DNA from 2 places in the Rhizobium sp. 'Codium 1' genome. Region 1 is predicted to be linked to the other one. Evidence: riboswitches for the same ligand, from Rfam matches in the RefSeq annotation. Region 1 holds a riboswitch; the other holds the start of a gene.

Region 1 (7,609 bases):
GAATGTATTTCCAACCGACAGGGTTGCAGAAGTTTTACGCGCTGACAGGGCTTCAACCCGGCGGTGGCTCGGATGCGCCGATTGCGCTGCCGCCTGACATCGAGTTGCCGCCCAAGATGGCAGAAACCTTGTTGCCCTCGGATGTGGTGGGATTGGCGCGAGTCATGCCCCGCGGCGACGTTTCGGTTGTCGCGGCACCTTATGGGGCCGGCGATGCGCGCATTGCGGAGATTCTCGTTTCCGTGGGCGACCGGGCGGAGAAAGGCGCCTTGCTGGCGAGGCTCGACAATCACACGGCGCTTGCCGGTGCCGTGCTCACCGCAGAGGCAAACCTCGCCGTGCGCGAAGCAAACCTCATCCAGACGCGGGCGGCGGTCGAGGCAAGCCGCAACGAAGCACAAACCGCACTCGATCAAGCCGTATCTACGGCGGCAGAAGCTGCATCGGCCCTGGCACGAACGGAGGCGCTTGCTTCGAACGCCGTCAGCACACAGGCGGCCCTCGATGCGGCCCGGGCTGCGGCGGAAGACGCGAGACTTTCCGTTGTCCGCGCAGAGGCAACGCTGACGCGCTATGCTTCAGTCACGCTGGACGAACAGCCCGATGTGATCGTCGCGCGACGCAATGTCGATGCAGCCCAATCTGAATTGGCCCGTGCTCGTCTCGATCTTGCACGCGCCGAGGTGGTGGCGCCCATCACCGGAACGATCCTCGACATTCATGTTACGCCCGGACAGCGACCTCCCACCGACGGAATCATGGATATGGGAGATACGGATCAGATGATGGCCGAGGTCGAGGTCTGGCAGGATCGCATCAGTGCCGTCATGGTTGGCCAGCCGGTGGAACTGGTAACCCCGGCCTTTGGCGCCACGCTGCAAGGCCGGGTGGACCGGATCGGGCTGACGGTGGGGCGGCAGGGCCTGATTTCAGACGATGCGGCGGAAAACAAGGACGCGCGCGTCATCCAGGTCCTGGTGGTGCTGGACAAAGCCTCCTCGGATGTTGCTGCACGCTTCACCAATCTCGAGGTCATCGCCCGCATTGACACCACGGTACGGGCCGTTCCATGAGCTACCTGCTGCAACGCCTGTTCGGGCGGCTGCCCATCGGCTGGTTGCAACTGACCCACAGCCGCACTCGCTTCGCCGCGGCACTCGCCGGGGTGGCCTTTGCCAATGTTCTGGTCTTCGTCCAGCTTGGGATCATGAATTCGATGGGGGCCGCAACATTGCGACCCTATGACTTCTTCCAGGCGGATATCATGATCTCGGCCAGCGATGCGAGCACCTTGACCGACGGGGGCAATGTGGCTCGGCAGTGGTTGCTGCAGGCGATGGGGGATCCGGATGTATCCGATGGCATGGGTCTGTTCATCGCCAATGTTCCCTGGGATCGCGGCGAGAAGGATATCAGTCTGACGACCTTCGGTGTGGATCCGGTCAAGACCGGGTTTCTGTCCAGGGATATAGCCGGCGATCTCAATCTCCTGCGGGTGCAAAACGCGGCATTGCTCGATCGGCTCGCCCGTGGTCTGGCCAAGGAGGAAGCTGCTTCAATCCGTCCACAAACGCCGCTCTCCTTTGAGACGCAAGGCCGCACAGTCACCGCCTATGCCACATTCGCCGGCGGAGGCGGTTTCGGTGGTGATGGCTATATGCTGGTTTCGGATCAGACATTCCTGTCGCTATTCCCGACGCGCAGTTCCTCCGCACCCGACCATGTTCTTTTGCGCCTGCGCCCCGGCGCTGAGACAGAGACCGTGATCGCGCGCCTGAAAACACTGATTTCCGACCCGTCCCTTCGCATCCGCAGCTATCAAGAGGCAGCGCAGGAGGATCTGCGCTATCAGCAGACAAAACGGCCCACGGGTATCATCTTCGGGTTCGGCGTGTTGATCGGCGTTCTCGTTGGCATCGTTATCGTCTATCAGGTGCTGTCCACCGATGTGGCCGACCACCTGCGCGAATACGCAACCTTCAAGGCCATGGGCTACGGCCCCCGCTTCTTCCTCGGTATCGTCTTCGAAGAAGCGCTGGTGCTCGGGATCATGGGTTTCATTCCAGGACTTGTTGTCGGGACGACCATCCTGACGTTCATGGGGAAGATCACGACCCTGCCCTTGGGAATGACACCTTCGATGGCAGTGACCGTTTTTCTCGGCACCATCATCTTTTCCGCCCTGTCCGGCGCCATTGCGACCCGTCGGCTTGGCGCCGCCGACCCTGCCGATCTCTTCTAGGAGGCTGCAATGGACAGCGAGACAATTGTCGATGTGCGCGGATTGAATCATTGGTTTGGCAGTGGCGACGTCCGCAAACAGGCGCTGTTTGACGTGAACCTGATGCTGAAACGCGGCAGCTTCACCGTGCTGATGGGGCCTTCCGGGTCTGGCAAGACGACTGTCCTCACGCTTGTCGGCTGTCTTCGAGCCGTACAGGATGGATCTGTACGGCTTCTGGGAAGCGAGTTGAACGGCGCATCGCAGGCGCAGCTTGTCAGTCTGCGCCGCCGCCTAGGCTTCATATTCCAGGCCCATAATCTGCATGAAAGCCTGACTGCGGTGCAGAACGTCATGATGGGGGTGCAGGTGCATGGTCAAGTGGCCGATCGGGTGGCGCAGAGCGCGGCTGAGCATGCGCTTGGGCTGGTCGGCTTGACCGACCGTACCACCTATCTGCCCGCGAACCTGTCAGGCGGCCAGAAGCAGCGCGTCGCCGTTGCCCGCGCCCTTGTCTCCAGCCCGGCGCTGGTGCTGGCAGACGAGCCCACTGCCGCGCTGGACAAAGACAGTGCGGCAGAGGTCGTCGATCTTCTCAAACGCATGGGTAAGGCCCGGGGTACGACAACATTGCTGGTTACCCACGACAATCGCATCCTCGATCGCGCTGACCGCATCCTCACGCTGGAGGACGGTCGTATCGTGAAGACAGAGGATCGAGCACAAGATTAGGACTCCGACACTCAGGCAACCCGCAACCAATGAACCTTGCAGCCCGGGCCATGAAGCTTCCTCGTCCGCGAGGACAGGCTGGAACCGGATCGGTTACCCCAGCTTCTCAACCTTGTCCTTGAACTCACGGGCCCAGAGCCTGCGGGCGAACTCGTTCTGACCTTCAAGAAGAGCGGGTCATGCGTTCGTGTCGGGTCAACTGCAGGAATCGGTTCATGCCGTCATGCCAGCCATGTTGAAAACTGGGCTTGAAATGGACGCAACTGAGGTTGTAGGGTTTCGCTGTTCTCAGGGCGGGGTGCAATTCCCCACCGGCGGTATCCGGCTTGGCCGGGAGCCCGCGAGCGCTTCTGCCTCGGCAGAAGGCAGCAGATCCGGTGCGATGCCGGAGCCGACGGTATAGTCCGGATGGAAGAGGACAAGGTGTGTTGACCCGTCTGCAAGGCCGGGTGCATGCGTTTGTTCGCCCAAGGGAAAATTGCGACCGCAGGGTCGTGTTTTGCCGCGAAAGCGGGATACCCTTGAAAGGCATGGAAATGACAGTCTCGAAAATTGAAGATGCAATCGCGGCGCTCGCTGAGGGCGGCATGATCGTCGTTGTGGACGACGAGGATCGCGAGAACGAAGGCGATATCATCATCGCTTCGGAAAAGATTACGCCGGAAGCCGTTGCCTTCATGATGAAGCATGCCCGCGGTCTGATCTGCATTGCGATGGAGGGTGAACGGCTCGATGCGCTGGACATTCCGCTGATGGTGCCGCGCAACACGGAATATCTAAAGACCGCCTTCACGGTGTCCGTCGACTTTATCCATGGCACGACGACCGGGATTTCGGCGGCGGACCGGGCCGCGACCGTTCGCGCGCTGCTGGACGAGACTTCGAAGGCCGAGGATTTCGCCCGTCCTGGTCACATCTTTCCGCTTCGCGCGCATCCTGACGGCGTGCTCGGTCGCCCGGGCCACACGGAAGCGGCGGTGGATCTTGCAAGGCTCGCAGGCCTTCAGGCCTCAGGCGTTATCTGTGAGGTCGCGAACGACGATGGGACCATGTCGCGGCTACCGGAATTGCGCGAGTTCTGTCTGAAACATCAGCTGCCGCTGATCACGATCGCCGATCTTGCTCTCCATATGGCCGGACAGAAAGGCGGCGAAGCGGCCGCCGCCTGATGCCTTGCCGTGGCCGAAAGAGCTGATCTTTCGGCCACATTCAAACGGCGTTCGAAACAGGTGACTTCACGCGTGTGATCGCCTCGCGCCACCGCGTCAGCAGGTCGGCGCGCGCGTCGGCCTGCATGGTCCCGGGATCGAACCGGCGAGCATGAGAAGGCTCTGGGGGGCTGATCCCCAATGAGTGGAAGGCCATCGCCGCTGCACCGATGGCGCCGACTTCCGGCTGATCGCCGCGCAATACCGGCCGGTCCAGAATGTCCGCCTGCAACTGCATGAGGAAATCATTGGTCGACGCACCGCCATCCGCCATCAGTCCGGACAGAGCAAGCCCGACATCCTGCTGCATGGCCTCGAAGACGTCGGCAATCTGAAGGGCGACTGCCTCCATCGTTGCGCGGGCGACATGGGCCGGCATGGTCGCATGGGTCATCCCGGAAATCGTGCCCGTCGCATTGTCCGTCCAATGCGGCGCACCCAGACCGGCGAGTGCCGGGACGAATACCACCTTGCCACTGTCGGAGACGGATTGCGCAAGATCGGATAGGGCGGCCGGGCCATCGAGACCCAGCAGGGTCGCGGCAAAGGCAATGGCCTGTGCCGAAACGGTGATATTCCCCTCAAGAGCATAGGCGACGCCGGAACCATCCGACCAGGCGATCGTGCTCGAGAGACCATGCCGGGACAACACACGCCTGTCAGTCAGGGTCATCAGTGACGAGCCTGTGCCGAAGGTCGCCTTGACCAGGCCCGGGGCGCGAACGCCGTGGCCATAGAGAGCCGCGTGGCTGTCACCCATCATGGCAAGGATCGGCGTGCCTGCTGGCAGCGCAGTTGTCCCTGCCTCGGTATGGCCGAAGCGATTGTTCGAGGGCAGGGCCCGCGGGAGCGCCGAGGCCGGAACGTCGAAGAGGGTGCAGAGTTCAGGGCTCCATTCCAGTTTCGCCGTGTCGAACAACATGGTCCGCGAGGCATTGGAATGGTCGGTTGCAAAGACAGCTCCACCCGTCATCTTGAACAGGAGCCAGCTGTCCACCGTGCCGGCACGCAGACGTCCGCGTTTTGTGAGATCCCGCGCCGAAGCCACGTGTTCCATCACCCAGCCGAGCTTCGATGCCGGGAAGAGCGCGTTGATCGACAATCCGGTCAGGCCGACGACGGTCGCATCATGTCCGGTATCGATGAAAGCCTGGCAGGCGGCCGCAGTCCGGCGACACTGCCACAGAATGGCGGGTGCGAGCGGTTCGCCGGTCTCGGAATCCCAGACAACAAGCGTCTCTCTCTGGTTGCTGATGGCGATCCCGGCGATGGAGCCGTGGTTGCCCGCAACGATGTCGGCCATGACGGACTGGACACTCATCCAGATGGCATCGGCCGACTGCTCGGCCCAGCCTGGTCGCGGATAGTTCGATGCGAGGGGTGCCGAGGCCTTTGCAACGACCTTGCCCAAGGCATCGATGAGCACGGCCTTGGTGTTGGTCGTGCCCTGGTCGACGGCAAGGATGAGCGGCCTGTCTTGCGCCATCGTGCTCACCGCTTGCGCGCGAGTGCCCGGCGGGCTGCCGCGGCGATCCCGTCGGCTGTGATGCCGTAATGCTCGAAGAGGAAGTCCACGGAGCCGGTGACGACAAAACCGGGAAATCCGACCCGCTCCACCGGGACCGGCTGATGCCCGGCCGTGTATTCGGCGACAGCGCCGCCCAGCCCGCCGCGGATATTGGCTTCTTCCACGGTGACAATCGCACCGGTTTCGCCGGCGGCGGCCGCGAGCGCCTCCTCGTCGAGCGGATTGAGGGTCGCCATGTTGAGGACGCGGGCCGAAATGCCTTCGTCCTGAAGCTTTTCGGCAGCTTGACGCGCCAGGTGCACGGTGGTGCCGCAGCCGATTACGGTCACGTCGCTGCCGTCTCGAACAAGTTCGGCCTTTCCGGGGCGGAAGACACGGTTCTTGATGTCAAGGTCCGGCACCGGCATGCGGCTCAGGCGCAGATAGACAGGACCTTCATGGGCTGCTGCCCACTTGACCGCTTCTGCCGTTTCCCAGGCGTCTGAAGGCACGATGACTGTGACGGCGTCGAGCGGACGAAGCCAGGCAAAGTCCTCGATCGAGTGGTGCGTGGGGCCAAGCTCGCCATAGGCCACGCCGGACGACTGGCCGACGAGCTTCACGTTGAAGCGGGCATAGGCGATGTCTGCCTTGATCTGCTCCAGGGCGCGAGCGGTCAGGAAACACGCGGCGGCCGAGACGAAGGGGATCTTGCCGCCATTGGCAAGCCCGGCGCCGACGCCGACCATGTTCTGCTCGGCGATACCGACGTTGACCAGACGCTCGGGAAACGCCTTCTGAAAGCCGCCGAGCTTCGACGAGCCGACGGAATCGTTGACGACGGCGACGATCCGCGGATCCCGGGCCGCGAGGTCCTCGAGCGTGCGAGCCCAGGCGTCACGGCAGTCGTGGAAACCTTCCTGTTTCTTGGCGGGAGCGGCCATCAGACGAGTTCCTCCAAAGCAATTCCGTACTGTTCGGCATTAGGCACGCCATGATGCCAGGATGCCTTGTTTTCCATGAAGGACACACCCTTGCCTTTCACAGTATTGGCAATCACGCAGAGCGGACGGCCCCTGCCCGTGCGCGGTGTCGCCAGGACGTCGAGGAGGGCGCCGATATCATGGCCATCCACCATCAATGCCTCCCAGCCAAAGGCCCTGAACTTTTCGTCGAGGGGATCCAGACCATTGGTCTCCTCGGTGCCCATTCCCTGCTGAAGACGATTGCGGTCAACGATCAGGGTCAGATTTTCGAGCTTCCGATGGCCGGCGGTCATTGCCGCTTCCCAGTTGGAGCCTTCCTGCAGTTCCCCGTCGCCTGTCAGCACGAATGTGCGATGAGCCTGCTCCGAGATCTGGGCGGCGATTGCAATGCCGAGCCCGACAGGCAAGCCATGTCCGAGCGGCCCGGTGTTGGTTTCCACGCCCGGCAGGTAATTCCTGTTCGGGTGGCCGTTCAGTCTGGAGTTCGGCTGCATGTATGTATCCAGCCAATCCTCGGGATAATAGCCCGCGGCACAGAGCGCTGTGTAAAGCGCGCCGGTCGCATGACCCTTGGACATGATGAACCGGTCGCGGCTCTCGAGGGCCGGTTTCGTCGCGTCGTATCGCATCACGCCGAAGTAGAGCGTGGCGATGATATCAATGGCGGAAAAATCCCCGCCCGGATGCCCAAGCTGGGCGTCATAGACCATCTTGAAGGCGCGACGGCGCATCCATAGCGCCTTCTCGCGGATGGTCTGAACGGTATCGTTCTTCAGCATTCAACAAGCCTTTCCGTTGGGGAGGACCCCACTGCAACCTGCGCTCACATGGCGCCGAAGAGAGCCTTCTGGGCGATCCGCAAGGCTGAGATCGCGTCGTGTCGGCTCTGCGCTTCCTTCAGGGCGTCGAGATCAAGTGTCTCAAGACCCTTGTCTGCGGCTTTCAGGAAGTCGAT
Region 2 (7,609 bases), on a different contig from region 1:
GGGTGTGCCTTTCGAGACAGGTCTCGCGGCGGTCGAGGAAGTCCGCAAGCTGGTACCATCAGGTGCCTCGATGGCGCAGTTTGCGCTGCGCTGGATCCTGATGCATGAGGCCGTCACGGTCGTCATCCCCGGCGCCCGCAATGGCGAGCAGGCCAAAGCGAATGCGGCAGCGTCCGATCTGGCAGCCCTCTCTGCCGATCTCATGGCTGCATCGCGCGAGGTCTATGAACGCCTGATCGCGCCGCATGTGCACCACCGCTGGTAGCAGGCGGGCGCTCTCAAAAGGACGAGGCCGGGTGAGCGATCACCCGGCCTCTCTTTTATCAAAACGTCGATTCGTCGATCAGTTCGTGCCCTGCAGGTTCACTTCCCAGAACAGCGTTTCGCCGGACGAATCGTCCACACCGTCGTTGTCGGTGACCGCAAAGGCCTTGCCCGAGGCGTCGAAGGCAAAGCCTTCGAGCTTGTCGACCACGTAGCCATTGGTGGCGGCCTTCAGGTCCGGAATGAAGTCGTGGACTTCTTCCTTGGTGACCGTCGGAAGCTGCTCGCCGAGCTTGGCGGGCTTCAAATCGGCGACGGCAACTCGGAAAAGCTTCTTGAGCTTGGCGTTGTCGCCGATCTGGTTGTCGCGCTCGACGATATAGACATAGTCGCCATGGGCGGTGATTTCCGACAGGCCGACCCAGCCTTCAGCGGCCTTTTCCAGCGGATAGCGAACGGCGCCCCATTCCTTGGACTTGGGGTTGTAGGAGAGGAGCTTCACCGAGCCCTTCTCGTCGTCACCCCATTCGCGCTGAACTGCCATCCAGAGGGTCATGTCGTCACCGGTGCCGACACTGGTGACACCTTCGAGGCCGAAGCGGGTCTGGCCTGCGAGCAGTTCAACTGGAAGGCCGATCTCGGCCTTGATCTCACCCTTGGCATCGACATTGTAGAGGCCATGGCCGACGAGCTTGGCAGCATCGCCTTCCGAGGCCAGCCAGAAGCCGCCCTTGCCGTCCAGCGCGATACCTTCGAGATCGAGCTTCTGGGCAGCGGCGCCGCCGCGGGTGACCGGCAGAGCCGAGGTGATGACGGCCGGCTTCTGCGTTGCGTCGATCGTGTAGATGGTCGGCTGCATCGCGTAGAAACTGTCATTGACCGCATAGAGCGTGCCTGCCTTTTCGGCATCGCCGACGAGGCCAGACAGAGCGCCCCAGCCGATCGGTGCACCATCGACCATGGCCGACTTCAGCATTGGATAGGCAGGCGTGCCTTCAGCCAGTTCATAGAGCATGACATGCGAGCGCGGGCCGCCGTCTTCGCCGAGGTCGACCTCGTTGGCGGTGACCAGCAGGTTGCGCGACGGAATGGCAACGGCGCCTTCCGGCGATACACCGGACGGCAGAAGCTGTGTCAGTTCCGGCTCGGCGCCGGTGTCCTTGTAGACCGCGGCGATCGAGGAACGCTCGGACAGAACGAAGAAGTAGTTGTGATCGCCGAAGGTTGCGACTTCCATGCCTTCCGGCTCGACGCCCTTGGACTTGGCACGCTTGTCGGGAAAGTGACCGATCTGGGCGATGGCCATTTCCAGCGACGGACCGGACTCATAGGCAACCTTGCCGGTCTTGTCGAAGATGGTGAAACTGCGCGAGCCACCGTTCCAGTCGCCTTCATTGGCAATAACCAGACGGTTGTCGTCGAGCCACTTCACGGCATCAGGCTCGCGCGGAACGCCTTCCCTTGTACCGGTGAACTTGAGTGCTCCATCCGACTTGGTGTCGATACCTTCAAGGTCGACCGTACCGGCAGAAAAATGGGCCTTCACGTCACCGGTCTTGCCGTCGACGATGGCAATGTGGTTGTTTTCCTGCAGCGTCACGGCGATTTCGCCGAGGCTGTTGATCGCGACGAATTCCGGCTCCGGATCCTCAGGTGCAATCTCGGCGAGACCGGTCAACGTGACGCGCTTCATCGAGCCGCAATCAGCAACGCCATCGTTGAGCGACAGGATGACGAGGTCACCGGCCGGCATCTGCGGCAGGGCGCCATCGTTCAGGTCTTCGTCACGCTCGTTTTCGATGGCGATGGCGACGAACGAGCCGTCCTTGGCCACGGCGACCGAATCCGGCTGACCGCCGATATCGCAGGTGGAATCGACAGCCTTCGAGGCAATGTCCACGATGGCGAGCTTGCCGGACGGGCTGGTAAAGTTCTCGGAGGTGTTGACCCCGACGAGTACCTTGCCGCCAGCGACAGCCACGGAAGTCGGCTCGCCGTCCATCATCACAGCGCCCGCAGCCTTCGGTGCCCTGGCGTCCGTGATGTCGATGAAGCCGATGCCACCGAGCGGGCTGTCGGAGTAGATCAGTGTGTTGCCGTCTTCCGAGGCGGTGATGATCTCGGCAGAGGTGGTGGTCAACTTGTCCTTGTCGGCCGGCAAATTGGCGGCGACCGGGAAGGCGGCAATGCGGTTGAAAACCTGTTCGGCAGCGGCCGGCAGGGCCACGGATGCAAAAAGCGCCGCCGTCAGGGCGACGCGGGAGAGACCATGGGTCATCGGGAAACCTCCAGTATCCAGAAATGGAACAAGAGGTTTCTGGGGCAGTCGGGTGACAGTCGGATGACAGATTGGCGGTCGTCCGACGTTTCCTGCCGGATATCCCGATAAGCTGTTCCTATAGGTTGCTGTTCTCGAGACCTGTCATTGGGACGCCGGCGATGCTTCCTTGCCGGCCTCGCGCAACATCAGGAAGAGTGAAGCCCCGAGGATCAGCAATGCGCCCAACCAGAGATAGCCGCTCGGCGCATAGCCGAAGACCAGCCAACCGGCAAAGACGTTGAGCGGGAGCTTCAGGTCGTCAAACGGCTGAACATAGGCCGCGTCAGCGGCATTGTAGGCGAGTGTCAGCAGATATTGCCCAAAGGCCGTCAGCAGACCGGCGGCGAGCAACAGCCAGAGGGTGAGGCCTTCCGGCACAGCGAAGCCACCGGCCACTGCGAGCCCGGCATTGATCGGCGTCAGCAGAACCAGCAGCCAGACCGTGACCGTTTCCGGTGCCTCGTAATGCGTAAGGTTCTTCATGATCAAAGAGGAACCGCCCCAGAGCAGGGCCGAAAAGACCGGCAGGAGGGCGGCCAGGGTGAAGCTGTCCGACCAGGGCTGGAGGATGATCATCGCGCCGACGAAGCCCGTCAGCGTCGCAAGCCAGCGGTCGCGGCCGACGGTCTCGCCGAGAAAGAGGCGTGCGCCGATGATGATGAAGAAGGGCGAGGTCATGACGAGAGCGATGGCCTGCCAGATCGGGACGGTGGCGAGGCCCGTGACCCAGGCCTGCACGCCGAAGGCGGCCAGCAGGACCCGCAGGATGTGGCGCACCGGATAGTCGGTCTTCATGGCACGCAGACCGAGCCGGAAGAGCAAGGGGAGAGAGAGGACGAGGGCAAAGCCATATTGCCAGAAGGCTGTTGAGGCCGGCGGGAAACCGAGCGTCATGGCAAGCCATTGCGTGACGACGTTGAGAGCGGCGAAGGCGACGCCCGCCAGAACCATGAAACCGGCGCCGAGGACGGCCCGGGAGCGCAAGAGCGAAACGGAGCTCTGATTCATGTCATTTTTCCTTTTCCAAAGGACCAACACAAACCAGGACAGATGAGGACGACGAAAAGCGCACCCGGACGGGCACGGATCTGCGCAGCAACGCCTCCGCGATCCGCAGCGAGCGGAACAGGGGCGTGGCCTGACCTCATTCTCTTTCATCCGGACTTTAACCGTCGGCTCCGGGTTTGCACCGGATCTGCTGACCCTGCCTTTCGCGAATGAAAGGCAGGCGCTCGCGGGCTTCGGGTTTCCCCGTTACCGCCGGTGGGGAGTTTCACCCCGCCCTGAGAACGAATGCCGGTACAACCGGCGCCTCACAGATAAGACAGGTCTCGCTGCAGCGCAAGAAGGGCAAAAAGAAAGCCCGGCACTAAGCCGGGCTCACCAGTATGTCAGCTGACCATCGGCACCGAAGGGTGCGACGGTCACGACGGATCAGCTGTTGACAGCGTCCTTCAGGCCCTTGCCGGCCGTGAACTTCGGAACGTTGCGAGCCGGGATGTCGACTTCAGCGCCGGTGGACGGGTTGCGGCCCTTGGAGGCTTCGCGACGGCCAACGGTGAAGGCGCCGAAGCCAGCGAGACGAATGTCGCCGCCGTTCTTCAGTTCAGCCTGGACCGTTTCAAAAACGGCATCAACGGCAGAGGCAGCGTCAGCCTTGGTGAGGCCAGCCTTCTCGGCGACCGCGGATACGAGTTCGTTCTTGTTCATGTTTCCACCCTTTCTGATTGGTATGAAACGACTCAAATGATTAAGTCGGGCGGAGAATACGAAAGCTTCTGCCCTTCGCAACTCAAAAGCACCTGAAAGCCCCGGAAAACAAGCCTTTCACGCGGCATTTCACAAAAAAGGCTGGCATAAATGCCAGCCTTTTTGTCGGTTTTGGAGCTTTGTGGCTCACTTATGGCAGATTTGCCTCAGTGAGCGATGGTTGCACCGGTTTCATCGGTGCCATCGACCACGCCGATCGCCGGCGTATCAACGGTTCCATCCCACTCGATCGGCTCGGGGACACGGACCAGGGCGTGCCTGATAACCTCGCCCATGCGCGACACCGGAACGATCTCCATGTTGTTCTTCACATTGTCCGGAATGTCCGCCAGATCCTTGGCGTTCTCTTCCGGAATGAGAACTTTCTTGATGCCACCGCGAAGGGCTGCGAGCAGCTTTTCCTTCAGGCCACCGATCGGCAGGACACGACCGCGCAGGGTGATTTCACCCGTCATGGCGACGTCCTTGTTGACCGGGATGCCGGTCATGATCGAGACGATCGCCGTTGCCATGGCAACACCTGCGGACGGACCATCCTTCGGGGTCGCCCCTTCCGGAACGTGAACGTGGATGTCGGACTTGTCGAAACGCGGCGGTTCGACACCGAAATCGACGGCGCGCGAACGGACATAGGATGCCGCTGCCGAAATCGATTCCTTCATCACTTCCTTCAGGTTGCCGGTGACCGTCATGCGGCCCTTGCCGGGCATCATGACGCCTTCGATGGTCAGCAATTCGCCGCCCACTTCCGTCCAGGCCAGACCCGTGACAACGCCGACCTGGTCTTCGCCCTCGGCTTCGCCGTGGCGGAAGCGCGGAACGCCCAGATATTCGTTGATGTTCGCACCGGTCACGGCAACCGAGGTCACCTTGCCCTTGATGATTTCGGTCACGGCCTTGCGGGCGAGCTTCATCAGTTCGCGTTCGAAGGAGCGCACACCGGCTTCGCGGGTGTACTGCTGGATGATCGCCATGATCGCCGAATCCGCCACGGAGAATTCTTCCGGGCGCAGGGCGTGTTCCTTGATCGCCTTGGGCAACAGGTGCCGCTTGGCGATTTCGAGCTTTTCATCCTCGGTGTAACCGGCAATGCGGATGATCTCCATGCGGTCCATGAGGGGACCCGGGATGTTCAGCGTATTGGCAGTCGTGACGAACATGACATTCGACAGGTCGTATTCCACTTCGAGATAGTGGTCCATGAATGTCGAGTTCTGTTCCGGATCCAGCACCTCGAGCAGGGCCGACGACGGGTCGCCACGGAAGTCCATGCCCATCTTGTCGATTTCGTCGAGCAGGAAGAGCGGGTTGGACTTCTTGGCCTTCTTCATCGACTGCACGATCTTGCCGGGCATCGAACCAATATAGGTGCGGCGGTGACCACGGATCTCCGCTTCGTCACGGACGCCACCGAGGGCCATGCGCACGTATTCGCGGCCGGTCGCCTTGGCGATCGACTTGGCGAGCGAGGTCTTGCCGACGCCCGGAGGACCGACGAGGCAGAGGATGGGGCCCTTGAGCTTCGTCGCGCGCGCCTGAACGGCGAGATATTCAACGATGCGTTCCTTGACCTTGTCTAGACCGAAATGGTCCTCGTCGAGGGTCTTCTCGGCCGCGTTGAGGTCGATCTTGACCTTGGACTTCTTGCTCCAGGGCAGACCGAGCAGCCAGTCGAGGTAGTTGCGCACGACGGTGGCTTCCGCCGACATCGGGCTCATGTGGCGCAGCTTCTTCAGCTCCGCATCGGCCTTTTCCTTGGCTTCCTTGGAAAGCTTGGTCTTGGCGATGCGCTCTTCCAGTTCGGCCATCTCGTCACGGCCGTCTTCGCCGTCGCCGAGTTCCTTCTGGATCGCCTTCATCTGTTCGTTGAGGTAGTATTCGCGCTGGGTCTTTTCCATCTGGCGCTTGACGCGCGAGCGGATGCGCTTCTCGACCTGCAAGACGGAGATCTCGCCTTCCATGAAGCCGAGCGCCTTTTCCAGACGCGTCTTGACGCTCACCGTTTCCAGCATTTCCTGCTTTTCGGTGATCTTGATGGAGAGATGCGAAGCGACCGTGTCGGCCAGCTTCGAGTAGTCCTCGATCTGGCTCGCGGCACCGACGACCTCGGGGGAGATCTTCTTGTTCAGCTTGACGTAGTTTTCGAATTCGGAAACCACCGAGCGGGACAGCGCCTCGATTTCCACGGCATCTTCTGCCGGTTCGGCAAGGATGATGGCCTTGGCCTCGTAATAGTCCTCGCGGGCCGTGTAGGCCTCGACCTTCGCACGTGCGCGTCCCTCGATCAGCACCTTCACGGTGCCGTCGGGCAGCTTCAGGAGCTGGAGCACATTGGCGACGGTGCCGACTTCGTAAATCGCGTCGGGCGTGGGATCGTCATCACTCGCATTGATTTGCGTGGCCAGCATGATCTGCTTGTCGGAACCCATCACCTCTTCCAGAGCGCGGATGGATTTTTCACGGCCGACGAACAGCGGGACGATCATGTGAGGAAACACCACGATGTCGCGCAGAGGAAGCACCGGATAGGTGTTCACCTCGTTTGCAGCTGACGTATTCGTCATTTCACTTCCTTTCAAACGTCCCGGGGAAACCGGGACTCCATGCCGACCCAAAAGAGGCGTCAGGCATACTTTCGATCCTCCAACAAGTGGAGTGGCGCCTCCGCCAATTCAAGTCTGCCGCCAAGGCCGGCGCCGAATCTGTGACGCCAGAATGACAAACCTCGTCGGCTTTCACACTACAAATCAAACCTGATGCGAGGCATTCGCGTCGCTTCGTCGCCCGGCTGGCTCCTCACAATCATATGGGTGGTCGCAGACAGGGATACGCGGCGATGGCATCAAGCACACAGGCGTTCACTCTCGCCCTTGTTCTAGCCCAATCAGCGCGCCTGACAACTGCGGAATGCCGTATATGCGCAGGCGGGCCGCGAAAACCACAGGCAACGGCAAAAAAGGTCATCTTAAACGGAAAAGCCCGCCACAAGGGCGGGCTCTTCGTCTGAATTGATCCGGATCGATCAGGCGGAAGCGTTGGCCTTCTCTTCCTGACGGTCGGCATAGATGTAGAGCGGACGGGAGCTGCCGTTGACGACGTCGTCGGAGATGACAACCTCGCGGACACCTTCCAGCTCCGGCAGTTCGAACATCGTATCGAGCAGGATCTTCTCCATGATCGAACGAAGGCCACGCGCGCCGGTCTTGCGGGTGATCGCCTTGCGGGCGATTTCGCGAAGCGCGTCCTCGTGGAAGG

The links. A riboswitch is a leader RNA that binds a small molecule or an ion and turns the genes downstream of it on or off. The one in region 1 is predicted to bind FMN.
Region 2: it holds a riboswitch for FMN, as region 1 does, so the genes downstream of both, LJE98_RS14485 (DMT family transporter) here and ribB (3,4-dihydroxy-2-butanone-4-phosphate synthase) in region 1, are expected to answer to the same signal.

The regions. Positions count from the first base shown of each region.
Region 1 is NZ_JAJGPW010000006.1:220,460-228,068, reverse strand. It holds gene LJE98_RS15905 (HlyD family efflux transporter periplasmic adaptor subunit) at 1-1,073, shown strand, start outside; gene LJE98_RS15900 (FtsX-like permease family protein) at 1,070-2,242, shown strand; gene LJE98_RS15895 (ATP-binding cassette domain-containing protein) at 2,252-2,953, shown strand; FMN riboswitch at 3,234-3,377, shown strand; gene ribB (3,4-dihydroxy-2-butanone-4-phosphate synthase) at 3,490-4,122, shown strand; gene LJE98_RS15885 (FGGY family carbohydrate kinase) at 4,163-5,647, opposite strand; gene LJE98_RS15880 (transketolase family protein) at 5,653-6,612, opposite strand; gene LJE98_RS15875 (transketolase) at 6,612-7,433, opposite strand; gene LJE98_RS15870 (sugar phosphate isomerase/epimerase family protein) at 7,478-7,609, opposite strand, start outside.
Region 2 is NZ_JAJGPW010000005.1:187,859-195,467, reverse strand. It holds gene LJE98_RS14495 (aldo/keto reductase) at 1-265, shown strand, start outside; gene LJE98_RS14490 (esterase-like activity of phytase family protein) at 344-2,542, opposite strand; gene LJE98_RS14485 (DMT family transporter) at 2,687-3,592, opposite strand; FMN riboswitch at 3,727-3,879, opposite strand; gene hupB (DNA-binding protein HupB) at 4,019-4,294, opposite strand; gene lon (endopeptidase La) at 4,501-6,918, opposite strand; gene clpX (ATP-dependent Clp protease ATP-binding subunit ClpX) at 7,377-7,609, opposite strand, start outside.